Regions from separate parts of the Alteromonas sp. 07-89-2 genome, predicted to be linked through region 2. Evidence: predicted binding sites of a transcription regulator. Region 2 holds the regulator's gene; the other holds the start of a gene.

Region 1 (7,565 bases), on a different contig from region 2:
GGTCTTTTTTGATCATTTAGGAACAATAGCGAGAAACAATCGCTCAATTTTTGATTCAACGGATGAGAATTCATCGGGGCATTGTCGAGCCAGGCCTGTGTGGCAAAGCTACCGGCGGCAATACCGTCGAACATGCGCGGCGCAATATAATGATCGAAAGCGTGAAACCATTCGTGGGCTAGCGCTCCGGCTCCTGCATTTTTTGCTAGCGCAAGCTGTCTTTTCGCACTGTTGTAGTGGGCACTGCTGTGTTTTTGACCGCCACTGCCAAAAGCCAGTGACAGGGATCCGTTTAACGATAACACCTGTTCATTGATATTTAAGATCGCGACCAGATCGTAAAGCGCATCGAAAAAGAGGTTGGCAGCGATCTGTTGTTCTTCTGCTGTTACCCATCTACCCACAGTGATCGTAGCGAAATTAAACAGTTTGCGAATATCTTGAAATGAAACATCAGCGCCGTCCCTGTGGCTTGGGCCGTTGCGATAAAACTGCTGATGAATACGGCCTTTACTTTCCAACACTGACATCCGAAATTAATAGGCGTTAAGCCATCGAGACCAATAACTGTTCGCACCATGCTTCGATGCGTGCGTCTGTTTTGTCGTATTGGTTTTCATCATCAAGAGATAAACCTACAAACTGGGTCTTATCTTCGGTCAAAGCTTTTGAGGCGGTAAACTCGTAGCCTTCGTTTGACCAATAACCCACGATCTTACAGCCTGATGGCAATATTGCATCGTGAAGCATGCCTAGTGCATCTTGAAACCATTCACCGTAACCAAGTTGATCGCCAAGTCCGAATAAGGCGATGGTTTTCCCTGATAAATCCAAACCGTGCACTTCTTCCCAATGAGACTCCCAATCTTCCTGGAGCTCGCCAAAGTCCCACGTTGAAATACCAAAAATGATAATGTCGTATTCGGCCGTGCGCGTTAGGTTAACGTCTTTAATGTTGTGAAGGTCAACAATATCTTCGTCGAAAAGGCTATTGAGCTGCGCTTGGATTTTTTCTGCTGCCATTTCGGTATAGCAGGTTGTTGAGCCGTAAAATAATCCGATGGACAGTGCGCTATCACTCATTAGATACCTCTTTTGAACTAATCGTCTTTAGAAGCTGGGAATTCTACCTCTTTACCGTTGCTCAACAAAGCTTTGCACTGAACATCGGTGTTTTTCTGTGAAATTTTTAATACACCAATGGCGCAACCGTTGAATAATTCGCCATAGCCCAAACTTGGTTCTCTCGCTTTTACCGACATATTTCGGCGTCTTGTGAAAAGGTTGAGGGGCGATTTAGAGCGATAAAGCACGCGGTTTAATCTATCTAGCCATTTGATCAATCCATCCGGAAAGGCGTTTTTTAATCCGCTGCAGGTGAACTGGGTGATGTGGGGGCTGTTGCGCCTAAAGCGCAGGCGTACATCGTATACAAAGGAATAGTGCACATCGCCAGATAGAATGATGAAATCGGGGGGCGTTTTGTAATGCCTGAATATGTTTAATATGACGTTCGCGGTGCCTTTGTGGGCCATCCAGTTCTCAGCATCAACAGTAAGCGCCTTGCCAAAAAACGTAAACACCTTTTGAATGGCTTCGATAACCTTTACACCATAAATGGGAGCGGCAGAGACAACGATGACAGATTCTTTGCCGATTATAGAATGCTGAAAATCACACAGTGCTTCCCAGTCCATTAGCCCCGAGGGCTTATTCATATTAGATTCACTGCGCCAACGCTGCGTGCGGGTGTCTAAAACCTCAATAGGTGGTGTGGTATCTAAACGGTAATGCCACTGATCAAAATCCAACAGCTCATCAATGATTTCATCGTGCGAGTTTAAACCGCTTTCTCCCATTGATTCTTGTACTTTAGCAATTAATGGCGCTACTTTTTTTGGTGCATTTCCCCAGCCTTGGCAAAGCAAGTAGCCGATAAGCGCATTGCCGATCATGCGTTTTGATAGAGGGTTTCCATAGACTTCTTGTTCCCAGCCCCGGGTTAAGTTCCAGTCGTCGGTAACATCGTGATCGTCAAAGATCATATAGGTAGGAATGTGTGCCAGGGCCCTACGTACCTGCGGTAGCTGTTTTACAAAGCCGTTAAGCGCCTCGTGTTCTTTGTCGAAAATAGCGTGGTATTTTGGGGGGATCCCATCTTTATCTATATTGATATCAGCCCAAAGCGTGTCGGACCACACTAGTAAATACATAGCGATGATCTCCGCACTGCCAATCAAATGGTTTTGCGCGTTTACTGATGTGAATACCGGTTTTTTCTTAGCACCAAAGAATATTGAAGACAGTACCGTATTGGTCGCAATTTGTGGCAGAAGCTGCTCTCGTTCGTAATACCCATGTTCATGTGTGGCAAGTTCATTAGTGTTGGTTACTACTGCCCCTTCCAGTGCTTCATGATAAAGACCTAAACGGTCAATCACGCTGTGTATGGCTTTAAGCATAGGACCTGCGACATCATCAGCGTAAATCTGATCGCCCGTCATCAACAGAAGATCGGGAAAATCATTTTGCTTTTTGAACGCATTTTTATGGAGTACATCTACTTGTGCTAGGGCATCATCACTGTGAAAGTGAGGCTTACGGCATGAGCCGTGCAATATGGTCTCGGGAGTCTCGGTGTAGTGGAAACATAAGGAAGACTGCCCATCGTAAAGAAGCCCGCGTTGTTCATTTTCCCATGAAGCCTGCTGAGCATCGTCGCTAAAAGATAGCGAGTAACCTATCCGCGCAGTATCTTCGAAGGGCTCTGACGAAGTGAAAGAGAGCAAGTGTATAAATGCGTACTTACCTACGCGTATGGTTTCGCGTTGACAATTGCCGATGACGACGACTTCATTTGCAGATAGATTTAGCGTAGGTGAATCGGCGTTACTGGTTACTACCCAAATATGACATTCTGTAGATGTCACCTTTCTTACTATCGGACCTGCAATAACTTGGGGCAAGTGCTGCGTAGAAATGACGCTCTCCTTTAATTTTCGTCAATATTAATACACGTAAGCGTGTTAACTAAATATGCTGCACATTAATTAAAAACATGATGACAGCACGACTATTTAACGTTGCCAAATCATATATGTACTCAGCAAACCTGATGTCTATCGCATAACCTTACTCTTTTTTGTGAATAAACGGTATGCTCGATATACTCCCTTACAATTTTTTCAGTTTTACCTTTTGCTCTCGTCTTAATAAACGGAGAGAGGACTTCACACTATGCTAAAATATTTAACCAGTGCTGTGCTAACCACTTTACTGATAAGCGCCTGTAGCGAGCCGAAAGACGTTGTTATTACTCCTGAACCTCAAGACTTAACAGAAGTCACTGTGGGTCAATGGATCCTTGATGAAAAAGGCAACGTTATGTTTGATCCTCAAACCTCAGGGTTAGTGGTGCTAGACGGTCAACTTGTCACTATCGCAGATGCTAGCGCTGATACCACTCAACAGTTGAAACTTCATAGCATTTCACCAGATACCGCAACGCTGAGCGCATCGAGCGAACGCTTTTCATTTTCCAACACCGTGCGCCGAAGCTGCTTTTATAGCTATTTGAGTGAGCAACCTGATTTAGAAGCGCTAGCCGTAGACCCCAGAGACACCAATGTAATTTATACGGTTACCGAAGATGCTACCCGTACCGGCGCATTAAGCCCTCGCTGTGAAACCAAATACGAGGAAACAGGGTCAACCGATTACCCCACCTTGTTGGTAAAATTGACACGAAAAGATAATGGCTCGGTTGAAATGTCGGATGTGCGCCCACTACAGTTTCCGCAAGAGTTCGAAGTAGGTAACTTCCCCAACGACGGCATTGAAGGGTTGACGATGGCTGAAGACGGCACGTTATATCTGGCGCTAGAGAAAGATAAAGCAGGACAGCCAAGAATTTTTACATTGGCTGTTGATGAAGACTTTTTCTCGTCGAATGATTTTGCCACAGTGAGCGAGCCTAACCTTCAACTTCCTTCGTTTACTTCAGGTAATCACCCTATCAATGGACTGGCGTTATATACTCATTCAACCGGCGCATCCTATTTGTTTGGCGCAGCAAGAAACGACAATGAACTGTGGGTAATTGATGTGAATGGCAATAAGCCAACAAAGCGTATCCCTATTAAGTTCGACGTTGCCGGCGACCAGAAGTGTGAACAGTACACAATGGATAATTCGTCGATGGAAGGACTAGTGACCATTGAAAATACCTTGTGGATCATCAACGATCCTTGGGAGAAAAACTACCTTAAAAACGCGACGTGTGAAGCGCATAAGAAGCGTTATGAAGACTTAGCGCCTTTATTATTTCCACTAGAAATTAACAGCGTTTGGTTTGAATAATAAGAAAACGAATAGATTGAAAAACAAAAGGGTTGCTTTTAAGCAACCCTTTTTATTGTTGGCTAACACTATTGATAGCGCGCTTAATATCGCTGTTTTATTTATGCGTCGCTGCGAAGTCGAGAAGCGAAGGTTTTTTTGAACTTCGCAAGCTTAGGCGCCACGACCATAGAGCAATACTGGTTCTGTGGATTATTTTTGAAGTAATCTTGGTGGTAGTCTTCGGCGTCGTAGTAGTTATTTACTGCTACTATTTCAGTCACTACGGAATCGGGCCAAATCTCTTCTTCTGTGATTTCTGCGATAATTTTTTCTGCTTCAGCTTTTTGTGTATCGTCGTGATAGAAAACCGCGCTGCGATACTGTGTGCCTACATCATTGCCCTGTCTATTCAGCTGTGTAGGGTTATGCAGCGCAAAGAAAATTTCTAGTATCTCACGGTAGCTAATGCTGTCGGCATCAAACGTCACTTGTACCACTTCAGCATGGCCAGTATTTCCTTTGCATACCTCTTCATAGGTTGGATCGGCCTTTTCGCCTCCAGCATAGCCAGAAATTGCTTTTTCCACGCCTTCAACGCTATTCAACGCTGATTCGATACACCAAAAGCATCCGCCTGCCAACGTGGCGACTTGTAAATTTGCCATAGTAAAAACCTCTCTTAATCTTTGTCTGTAGTGTGGGTGCGGGTAGGTCACAACACAAGTCATCCAAGCGTGTTTTTTTATCGTATAAACGAATATTAAATAAGAATAATGTGCAAGCTAAGTGAAAGGTTTTAACATGTGAGGTTAACTGCTTTCTTTCAAGCAGTTTGCAACCGGTAAGAATGCGTATAAGCGTGTTCGAAATTTGGCAGAGGTATTCGGTCGTGATTATTTTCTATGACGGGTATTGTCCGTTGTGTATCGCTGAAATGCGTCATTTAAGAAAAAGAGACAAGCACAACAAATTAACATTGGTAGATATTCAGGCCCCCGATTTTTCGAGCCGTTATCCAACCATGGATTGGCATGCACTCAATGCAAGAATTCACGGACTTCGTGAAGACGGGACGTTGATAACTGGCCTTGATGTCACTCATGAAGCATGGAAAGCCGTGGGCATGGGTTGGCTATATGCACCGCTTCGCTGGCCTGTTATTTGTCATATAGCCGATGCTTTCTACAATGTATTCGCAAAGCATAGATACACCATTTCATACCTGTTAACAGGTAAAAAACGCCAGTGCGATCGCTGCATACCAGGAGAAGCCAGTGAAAAATAACGTCCTTATAGTGGGCGCGTCGGGCGGTATTGCGTCTGCGCTTATTGAGCAATATAGCAGTGAAGGTGCTAGGGTGTTCGCGGTTAGTCGCGCCCCTATATCTGACACCAATCATTCTGGGGATGTTACCTATCATCAGCTGGCCGAACAGGACGATAGGCACATAAGCGAATTTGTTGAACAGCTGGCTGAACAGCAGGTTGTGTTAAATACGGTAGTAATAACAACCGGTTTTTTGCATAACGAAAGCGATGGCATTCATCCTGAGAAACGTTTGGAAGATGTCAGCGAGCAGGCCTTAGCGGCTTATTTTTCAACTAACAGCATTATTCCCGCAATGTGGCTCAAGCATTTGGTGAATATAATGAGTAAAGAAGGCTCAACCCTTGTTTGCTTAAGCGCGAGAGTAGGGAGTATTTCAGATAATGGACTTGGAGGGTGGTACGGCTACCGCGCGTCGAAAGCGGCGCTCAACATGCTGGTTAAAACGGCGTCGGTAGAATACAAGCGCAGATTGAAAGACGTGATGCTTGTTTGTTATCACCCTGGGACGGTTGATACGGGGCTTTCTAAGCCTTTTCAAAAGAACGTCGCCGCCAAGAAATTGTTCACGCCTGAGTTTACCGCTAAACAGCTCATTCACCACCTTTCGGCGCTTAATCGAGACCAAGCTTGTCATTTTATCGACTGGAATGGCGAAGTGGTAACTTGGTGATACGGTCTAACATCATTTCAGCAAGTCCAACATCAAGACTTTTTATTTCACTGCTGTTACCATGCTATTTTTGGGAATGGTGCAGCGTATTGATAAGCCCATAGAGGTAGCAATACAACGCGTTGACGCCACACGTGAGTCATAACAACAAACGCCATCCTGATAATAAATAATACCAGTTCGCTCGGCTTGATTCTTACGAATAGTAAGTACCGACAACCAGCATAAATTGTGAGCACACGACGTGTTTGTGCATCACAAGGCATGATACGGCGAACTGCTATAACAATAACTCAACAAGAGGAAGGGATATGAGCGGGGCCAGAGAACAGTTCGGATCGCGCATAGGTTTTATTTTGGCAGCTGCAGGTTCTGCGGTAGGCATAGGTAATTTGGTAGGGTTTCCTGTCGGTGCAGCTAAAAATGGCGGTGGTGCATTTCTTTTAATGTACGCTATTTTCGTTTTTGCCATTTGTTTACCGGTAATGCTGGCGGAAATGTCAGTAGGTCGCCATGCTAAAAAAGACCCGCTTGGTGCATACAGTGATATAAGCGGTAATGAAAAGAAATGGAAAGTCGCGGGGTGGCTAGCTATTGCTACGCCATTCATGATTGCCGTTTTCTACATGGTTATTACTGTGTGGCTTTTCGGCTATTTGTTCGAAGCAGTAAGCGGAAATCTAGACAAGTTAGCTAACCCAGAAACCTTTGGGCTGTTTATTAACTCAGAAGCTATCTTTTTATATATGGCGGCCGTTGTTGGTGTGGTCTACCTCATCCTTCAAGGCGGTGTAAAAGAAGGGATAGAAAAAGCGGCAAAGCTGCTCATGCCTGCGCTTTTCGTGATGCTAATCGGTCTCGTTATCTTCGTATTAACCCGCGAAAATGCGATGGCTGGCGTTGAGTTCTACATTGTTCCTGAGTTTTCAAAAATCACTGCTGAAGTGGTGAATGGTGCGCTATCGCAGGCCTTTTTCTCTCTATCGTTGGGCATGGGTATTCTTATCACCTACGGGAGCTACATTGATAAGCGTGCAGATGTACCGAGCGCTGCCAAGCTGGTGGCGTTGACGGATACAGCCGTGGCGTTCACTGCGGGTTTGATGATCCTTCCAGCCATCTTCTCTTTTAACCCAGACATTAACCCTGATGATTTAAGTGAATCGTCAGTGGGCATGATTTTTACTTACCTGCCTAGTATCTTTCTAGCGTTACAAGACTCGA
Region 2 (7,565 bases):
TTTCTCCTGACGATACCGTGTAAATGGTAAACAGCGCGGTCTTATCTATGCGGACTGTTATAAAGCATCGATAGTTCATTACATGTTATATCAGATGGTAACTGCGGGCGGCCTTGGTGGCAAAGTTTAATGCAGGCTTTATACAACAAAGGCGCATTGACTGCGCCTATTGAGGAGTGCTTCATTCAAAAATGTCAGCACGATCCTGATTGTTGTATGTATTAAGTGCCTGAGCGCACACCTAGCATGTGACAGATGGCGTAGCTTAATTCACTGCGGTTCAACGTATAGAAATGGAAGTGTTTTACCCCTTCTTTAGCCAATACCTTTACCTGATCCATGGCGATGTTAGCACCTATTAGGTTACGTGTGGCTTGGTCGTCGGCATCAAGGCCGTCGAACATTTTGTGTAACCATCCCGGCACATGAACATTTGTGAACCCCGCAAATTTCACCAGTGTTTGGTAGTTGGTTACCGGCAAAATACCCGGAACGATATCTAAGTCGACACCCGCTGCGGCTGCACGGTCTCTAAATCGAAGGTACACACTCGTATCGAAAAAGAACTGGGTTATCGCTTCTGTGGCACCTGCTTCTGCTTTGCGCTTGAGGTTTAGTAAATCAAACTGCGCATTTGGTGCTTCAGGGTGCTTCTCTGGATAGGCAGCAACAGAAATATCAAAATCGGCAACGTCTTTTAGCAAGGCAACAAGATCAGAGGCATACATCTCTGTTTTCTCTACTCCTGGCGGTAAATCGCCACGAAGCGCAACAATACGGCGAATACCTGAGTCCCAGTAGTCTTTTGCAATTTGCTTAAGCTCATCACGGCTAGCATCAACACAGGTCAAGTGAGGAACCGCCGCGACACCGGTTTGCTGCTGAATGCGTTTTACAACGTCGTGGGTTCTGTCACGCTCACCGCTATTCGCGCCGTAGGTTACCGACATGTAGCTTGGCTTTAGTGGCGCTAGACGTTCAACTGACTTCCACAGGGTCTGTTCCATGGCTTCCGTTTTAGGCGGAAAGAATTCAAAAGATACATCAATATCACGCAGTTCCGACAGGGACTGGTTTAATGCATCGATACCTTGTGCGTAAGAAACCATGGCTTTTTCTCTCAAAAATGTATTCTTATAGACGTTTAGACGTCTAAATTAAAGAATATATGTCTAGACGTCAAGAGGTTTACACTGCTCAATTGACCTTTTCGTGAACTTGTTTAGAATTTCTCTTCATAACATAAAAAAGAGTAGACCGAGTTAGTACAATGGCAGAATGGAACGGTAAATATATTCACCCCTACGCAGAGCATGGCAAGAAGAGCGAACAGGTAAAGAAAGTCACTGTCTCTATACCTATTAATGTGCTTAAGGCGCTTACTGATGAGCGTACTCGCCGCCAAATCAATAATTTGCGTCACGCCACTAATTCAGAACTGTTGTGTGAAGCATTTTTACATGCGTTTACCGGTCAACCATTGCCTAACGATGATGACCTGCGCAAAGACAATCCTAATCGCGTACCGGCTGAAGCAAGACGCATTATGGAAGAAATGGGCATTGATCCAAGCTTCGAAAACGATGTGTCGGAAGACGACTGATATTTGGTATTAAAGAGAAACGGCGCTTTGTTGTAAGTTATTGCTAGTTGATAACCCACAACACGGCGCCGTTTTTTATGTACTTGTATTCTCTGAGCGCACTTTTTAGCAAATAAAGGTTGAGCACTAGCCCCTTCATTTTTTTGCCTTATGTACCAGAATTTTATTCTTCTGGGCTTTCAGGCACGCGTGCAACGCCAGATTCAATCGCAGCCTTAGATACCGCGGTAGCAATACGCTCGCATAAACGCGGGTCCATAGGTTTAGGAATAATGTACTCCTTACCAAATGTCAGACTAGTACTCTTACTGGCAGCTAGTACTTCTTCTGGTACAGGCTCCTTCGTGATAGCACGAAGGGCTTCTACTGCCGCTACTTTCATTTCATCGTTAATGGCCGTTGCACGAACATCTAGTGCTCCACGGAAAATAAACGGGAAACACAGTACGTTGTTAACCTGGTTAGGGTAGTCCGAGCGTCCGGTAGCCATAATAAGATCTTTACGTACTTCGTGAGCAAGTTCAGGCTTTATCTCAGGGTCTGGGTTAGAACATGCAAATACAATTGGGTTTTCAGCCATCAAGGCCAGTGTTTCTGGTGGTAAAACATCCGGTCCTGACACACCAACAAAAATATCCGCGCCTTCCATTACATCTTCAAGCGTACGCTTGTCAGTATTGTTAGCAAATAGCTTTTTGTGCTCAGTTAAGTCTTCGCGACGAGTATGGATAACGCCTTTTCTGTCTAGCATATAAATACGCTCACGCTGGGCACCACACTTTATAAGCAGTTCCATACAAGCGACCGCTGCTGCACCGGCACCCATACACACAATTTTAGCGCTCTCTATGCTTTTACCCTGAATTTCCAGAGCATTAAGCATGCCCGCTGCAGTTACAATAGCGGTACCGTGCTGATCATCATGAAATACCGGAATTTTACAGCGCTTAATTAGCTCTTGTTCAATCTCAAAGCATTCAGGCGCTTTAATGTCTTCTAAGTTAATGCCGCCAAATGTGTCAGCGATATTCGCTACCGTATTAATGAACTCTTCGGTCGTACGATGCTTCACTTCAATGTCAATGGCATCCAAGCCAGCAAAGCGTTTAAACAGAAGGGCTTTACCTTCCATAACAGGTTTCGATGCCAGTGGGCCTAGGTTACCCAATCCTAAAATCGCAGTTCCGTTACTGATAACGGCAACCAGGTTTCCTTTACCCGTGTATTTATAGGCGTTATCTGCGTCTTCGGCAATTTCTCTGACCGGTTCGGCAACGCCTGGGCTATAGGCAAGAGCAAGGTCATCGACGCTGTCTGCTGGCTTAGATAACTCTACGCGGATTTTTCCAGGTGTGGGTTTGGCGTGATAGTCGAGTGCGTGTTGTCTAAAATCTGACATGTAAAAAGGTATCCTTAGATGTAGGGTTCATCGGTGTTTTCGTTCACGCTCTGTAGCTATTTTATTGTCGTTATAGTTATAGGTAGATAAACGTAAGCGCGTTACAACCAAATAATGACAAAGTGATTATAAATAGTTGTTAGCACTAGGGTTTGTTGATCTTTGTTTTACAGCAATCATCAATAGGCCCCAAGGTGGCATGTGGAAAAGCAGACTAGGCGTTAACCTTTACTGATTTTGTTCACATACCTTAATGGATACAAGCCTCTGGTTTATGTACCCAAAAGCGCCACAAGTCTTGAAAGTAATGCATTATTCACAGAATTAATGCTCACTATCAAAGTGCCGATCGCAACTCTAACACAGCCAATCACTGTGTACATATCTGATCAGAATTCTCATATACCAATGTAGGTTAGGCATACTAATTAGACCAGTAAAATGGGGCTATAATTGCCATTCATGCTATTTATTTTGACTTGTTATAACATTCTGTAGGTCTATTGTGTGGAGGGGGAAAATAAAGCTATCAAAGGGATCTACGTTCTCATAAATGCATTGGACAGAAACCCAAATCAGGAAAATAGAATGCAGGGAGACACCTCGTTAATTCTCCATCCAATATTTCTGATAAAATCCTGTGAAAGCCCACTCAAAATTCGCGCTGAAGGCGAGGATATGACAGAAAGAAAACTAATAACCGTGTTAACCGATGTGTGTGAAAGCGTAAAATCTACCAATAATGGATTTGTTTGGCTAACTCACGTAGGACATTGGAGAGCGCCGCAAGTGATTGCCGTGTTTAATACTGAGCAGGAGAAGCAGCGGGCGTTAACTAATGGTTGGGATATAGACTTCATAAACCAAGTGAATATTGCTTTGGCGTCAATTAAGTCAGCACCCGTTGGTATTTATTTTGATAGCGAAGAACAGTGTAAGAAAGTGAGTGGCGGCAATTGGGATAGGCATTTATCTAATGTTAAAAACCTTCACTGAGTTCAGGTTACGCTGGATGTTGTAAATTAAGCTAAAAACGTTTTCAGAAAGGCGAGTTGCAGGGCTTGTTACACTGGCTAGGTACAGGCCTGACGTAGGATAACGGCGGTAAAGCGCTGTTTGGCACACCTTGTTTGTGTGAAGCGTGAATTTTAAGCAATAAAAAAGCGCCATAAAGGCGCTTTTTTTGAACTGGATATCAGGCTTACTTTTTGCCCAATGCACCGAAACGCTTCTTGAAGCGATCAACACGACCACCAGTGTCAACGTTACGTTGCTTACCAGTGTAGAATGGGTGACATGAAGAACATACGTCTAGGTTGATGTCTTTACCAAGCGTAGAGCGAATGTTCATTACGTTACCACATGAGCAAGTTGCTGTGATTGCTTCGTATTTTGGGTGGATATCTTGTTTCATTGGGTTACCTCACATAATAAGGCCGTATCGCTATACAACCCGAAGTCGCACACCATACGTTACTTAATTCAAATGATAAGTCGTTCAAAGAACAGCCTATCGCAAAAGAGCGGCGCATAATAAAGGATGGCAGGGCCTTGATCAAGCGGTTTTTGGCCAAATGCTAAACAAGAGAGCTAGACAAGGCAGCCGTATAAAAAGGCCAAACAAAAAACATTCCTTTTATGCTTACCTGTAAAGTATGTTTAAATATTTGTCTTTCAAGGCTGGGCCAGATGCTCTAGTGGCAAAATCATGCGCCAATAGCAAAATGTGTAGCTAGCTGTTAGCAGCGCAAACTGCTGTAACGTATAGGTCTGCAAGAAGCCTCAGTATAATTAGTTTCAACATAAGAAGCTTAGTAAGCGCATTACGCGCTGTAACAATCGTCAAATAAGGTAGAACCTTCGCAATGGCCTTTATCCAAGTTGCCGTGCCAGTGCCGCTGCGCCAACTTTTCACGTATACCCACGATAACGCACTAAGTGCGGGTGTAAGAGTGGTTGTGCCTTTCGGTCCGCGCAAACTTGTGGGTGTAGTTGTTGAAACCCTACACAAACCTGAAAGCGACATTGAAAACTCCAACAAGCTAAAAGCCATTGAGTCGGTACTGGACGATACCCCCATTATAGAAGAGGTGTTGCTGAAAATGGCCCAATGGCTGTGGCAGTACTATCATCATGCGCCGGGTGAAGTGCTACACGCCATGCTGCCTGTTTTATTGCGCAAAGGCGAGTCAGCAGCGCCAACACCTCAAGACATGCTAATGCTTACCGAAGAAGGTAAGCAAACGACTGCAGACACGTTATCGCGGGCGCCTAAACAACAAGCCTGTTTTACTGCAATGGCTGGTGGTGCCTTATTAGCATCCCAAGCGCGCAAGCAGTATGGCGCACCTGCGGTCAAAGCGCTCGTCGAAAAGTCATTGATAAGCATTGAAGAAGTCGCGCCTGAATTTAAGTCAGGCAGTTGGCTTGCCTCGTTATCGGTGTCTGAAAAGCCAATTCCAGATACTGAGCAGTCGGTTGCCATTGCCGCACTTAATCGTCAGCAGGGCAACTTTGCGGTAAGTTTGCTTGAAGGGGTTACCGGTAGCGGTAAAACGGAAGTGTACCTTCAAGCCATCGAACCCTTACTGTGCGACGGAAAACAAGTGCTTATACTTGTGCCAGAAATTGGGCTGACGCCGCAAACGGTGTCACGCTTTGAAAAGCGCTTTGGTATTGCAGTGGGCGTTTTACACTCTCAGCTTTCTGATAAAGAACGGCTACAGGTGTGGCAGCGAGCAAGAGCTGGTGAACTTGGGATAATCATCGGTACTCGCTCGGCTATTTTCACCCCGCTGCACAACCCCGGCATGCTGATTGTGGATGAAGAGCACGACGAGTCTTTTAAACAACAAGATGGACTTCGCTACCACGCCCGTGACTTGGCAGCTATGCGGGCTAAGCAGCACAATATTCCTCTTTTATTAGGCAGCGCCACGCCCGCACTCGAAACACTTAATAATGCGCTAAGCGGTCGCTATGCCCATTTGCAGTTAACTAAGCGAGCGGGAGGGGCGAAAAGCACGCATCAGCATGTGTTGGACGCGCGTGACCAACCCATTCACTACGGTATTTCGCAAGGCTTGCTAACGATAATGCGCCAGCATATCAACGCGGGAAATCAGGTATTGGTGTTTGTGAATCGCAGAGGTTATGCGCCAGCGCTGCTTTGCCATCACTGCGGCGAAACCGTCATGTGTAAGCGTTGTGACCGCCCGTATACGGTGCATAAAGCGCAGAACCGTTTGCAGTGTCATCACTGCGGCGGTATGCGTTCAATGCCATCAAACTGCGAAGCGTGCCATCACAATGAATTAGTTACGGCGGGTACGGGCACCGAGCAAGTCGAGCAAGGGCTTGCAAGCTTATTTCCCGGTGTTAAACAGGTACGAATAGACAGCGATACCGTGCGGGGCAAAGATAAACTGCACCAGACGCTAGATGCAATAAACCGCCAAGAGTACCAGCTGCTGGTAGGTACCCAAATACTATCAAAAGGTCATCATTTCCCGCATGTAACCTTAGTGGCGGTGCTAGATTGTGATGGCGCACTTTTTAGTGCCGATTTTAGAGCACCAGAAAAGCTCGCTCAGCTTGTAACTCAGCTTGCTGGAAGAGCAGGGCGCGCCAGTAAACCTGGTGAGATGTGGCTTCAAACTCACAACCCCCATCACCCTTTGCTACAAGATTTAGTGCACAATGGCTATGGGCATTTCGCCAGACACGCTTTAATGGAGCGTAAAGCGGCGGGGCTGCCCCCTTTTATTAGCCAGTTTGTCATTCGCGCAGAAGCGACCGACAGCAGTTTGGCCTATCGTTTTTTACAAGACAGCAAGCAAGTATTTCTCCAGCAGCATGCCATTGAGCTAAATGGCCCGTTTCCTTGTCTAATTGAAAAGCGGCAAGGTAGGTTCCGGTTTATGCTGATATGTAGCCATGAAAAGCGTGCGCCGCTTCACAATGCGCTGCGTTTGGCGCTGCCATTTTTACAGGCGTTGCCACAGGCAATGAAGGTAAGGTGGTCGATAGATATTGATCCTACCGATTTCAGTTAGCTTGTTGGGTAGCAATACGTTAAAATTTCCGCAGGATTGAAGTGCAGGAAAGCTGCTGCTTCATAAAGATTTGGTATATGACGTTTTCTTACGCATACAAACAACGATAACAAGTAGGAATATTGCCGACTATGGCTCAACGCGATTATGTCTCTCGTGGACGCTCTCCTCAAAAAAAGAAGCCGGCTGGTAAAGGTAGAAAACCAGCCAGAAGCGCGCAATCAAATGCGCAATCTAATGCCCCGGTTTCTGGAAAACTTCCTATTGTGCGCCTTGTTGGCGTATTCGCATTGGTGATTGGCTTTGGTGCATTTTTGTGGTCAATAAAAGACAATGTAGAAGACGACGTGGATACACAAGCTTCACGACCTGTGGCTCCTACAGAAGAGACGTTACCTGAGCTTCCTGAAGAAGAATGGGAGTACATTAAGACCCTTCCAGGATATGAAGTAGAAGTTGAGGTCAAAGAGCAAGAAAAATCTGACAAACGCTATTTAATGCAGTGCGC

What was found. The regulator MetJ, encoded in region 2, represses methionine synthesis genes. The targets are predictions, from matches to a motif close to TAGACGTCTAGACGTCTA.
Region 1: msrA (peptide-methionine (S)-S-oxide reductase MsrA) is a predicted target of MetJ. The motif match lies at 5,084-5,101, and genes of this name have one in related genera.

Annotation. Positions count from the first base shown of each region.
Region 1 is NZ_VTYM01000024.1:94,490-102,054, forward strand. It holds gene F0261_RS15485 (CLCA_X family protein) at 1-521, opposite strand, end outside; gene fldB (flavodoxin FldB) at 547-1,083, opposite strand; gene F0261_RS15495 (alkaline phosphatase family protein) at 1,101-2,966, opposite strand; gene F0261_RS15500 (hypothetical protein) at 3,238-4,359, shown strand; gene msrA (peptide-methionine (S)-S-oxide reductase MsrA) at 4,461-5,006, opposite strand; gene F0261_RS15510 (thiol-disulfide oxidoreductase DCC family protein) at 5,231-5,626, shown strand; gene F0261_RS15515 (SDR family NAD(P)-dependent oxidoreductase) at 5,616-6,341, shown strand; gene F0261_RS15520 (sodium-dependent transporter) at 6,653-7,565, shown strand, end outside.
Region 2 is NZ_VTYM01000005.1:152,995-160,559, reverse strand. It holds gene metF (methylenetetrahydrofolate reductase) at 222-1,109, opposite strand; gene metJ (met regulon transcriptional regulator MetJ) at 1,271-1,603, shown strand; gene F0261_RS05615 (malic enzyme-like NAD(P)-binding protein) at 1,767-3,002, opposite strand; gene F0261_RS05610 (hypothetical protein) at 3,681-3,998, shown strand; gene rpmE (50S ribosomal protein L31) at 4,204-4,416, opposite strand; gene priA (primosomal protein N') at 4,868-7,057, shown strand; gene F0261_RS05595 (cbb3-type cytochrome oxidase assembly protein) at 7,189-7,565, shown strand, end outside.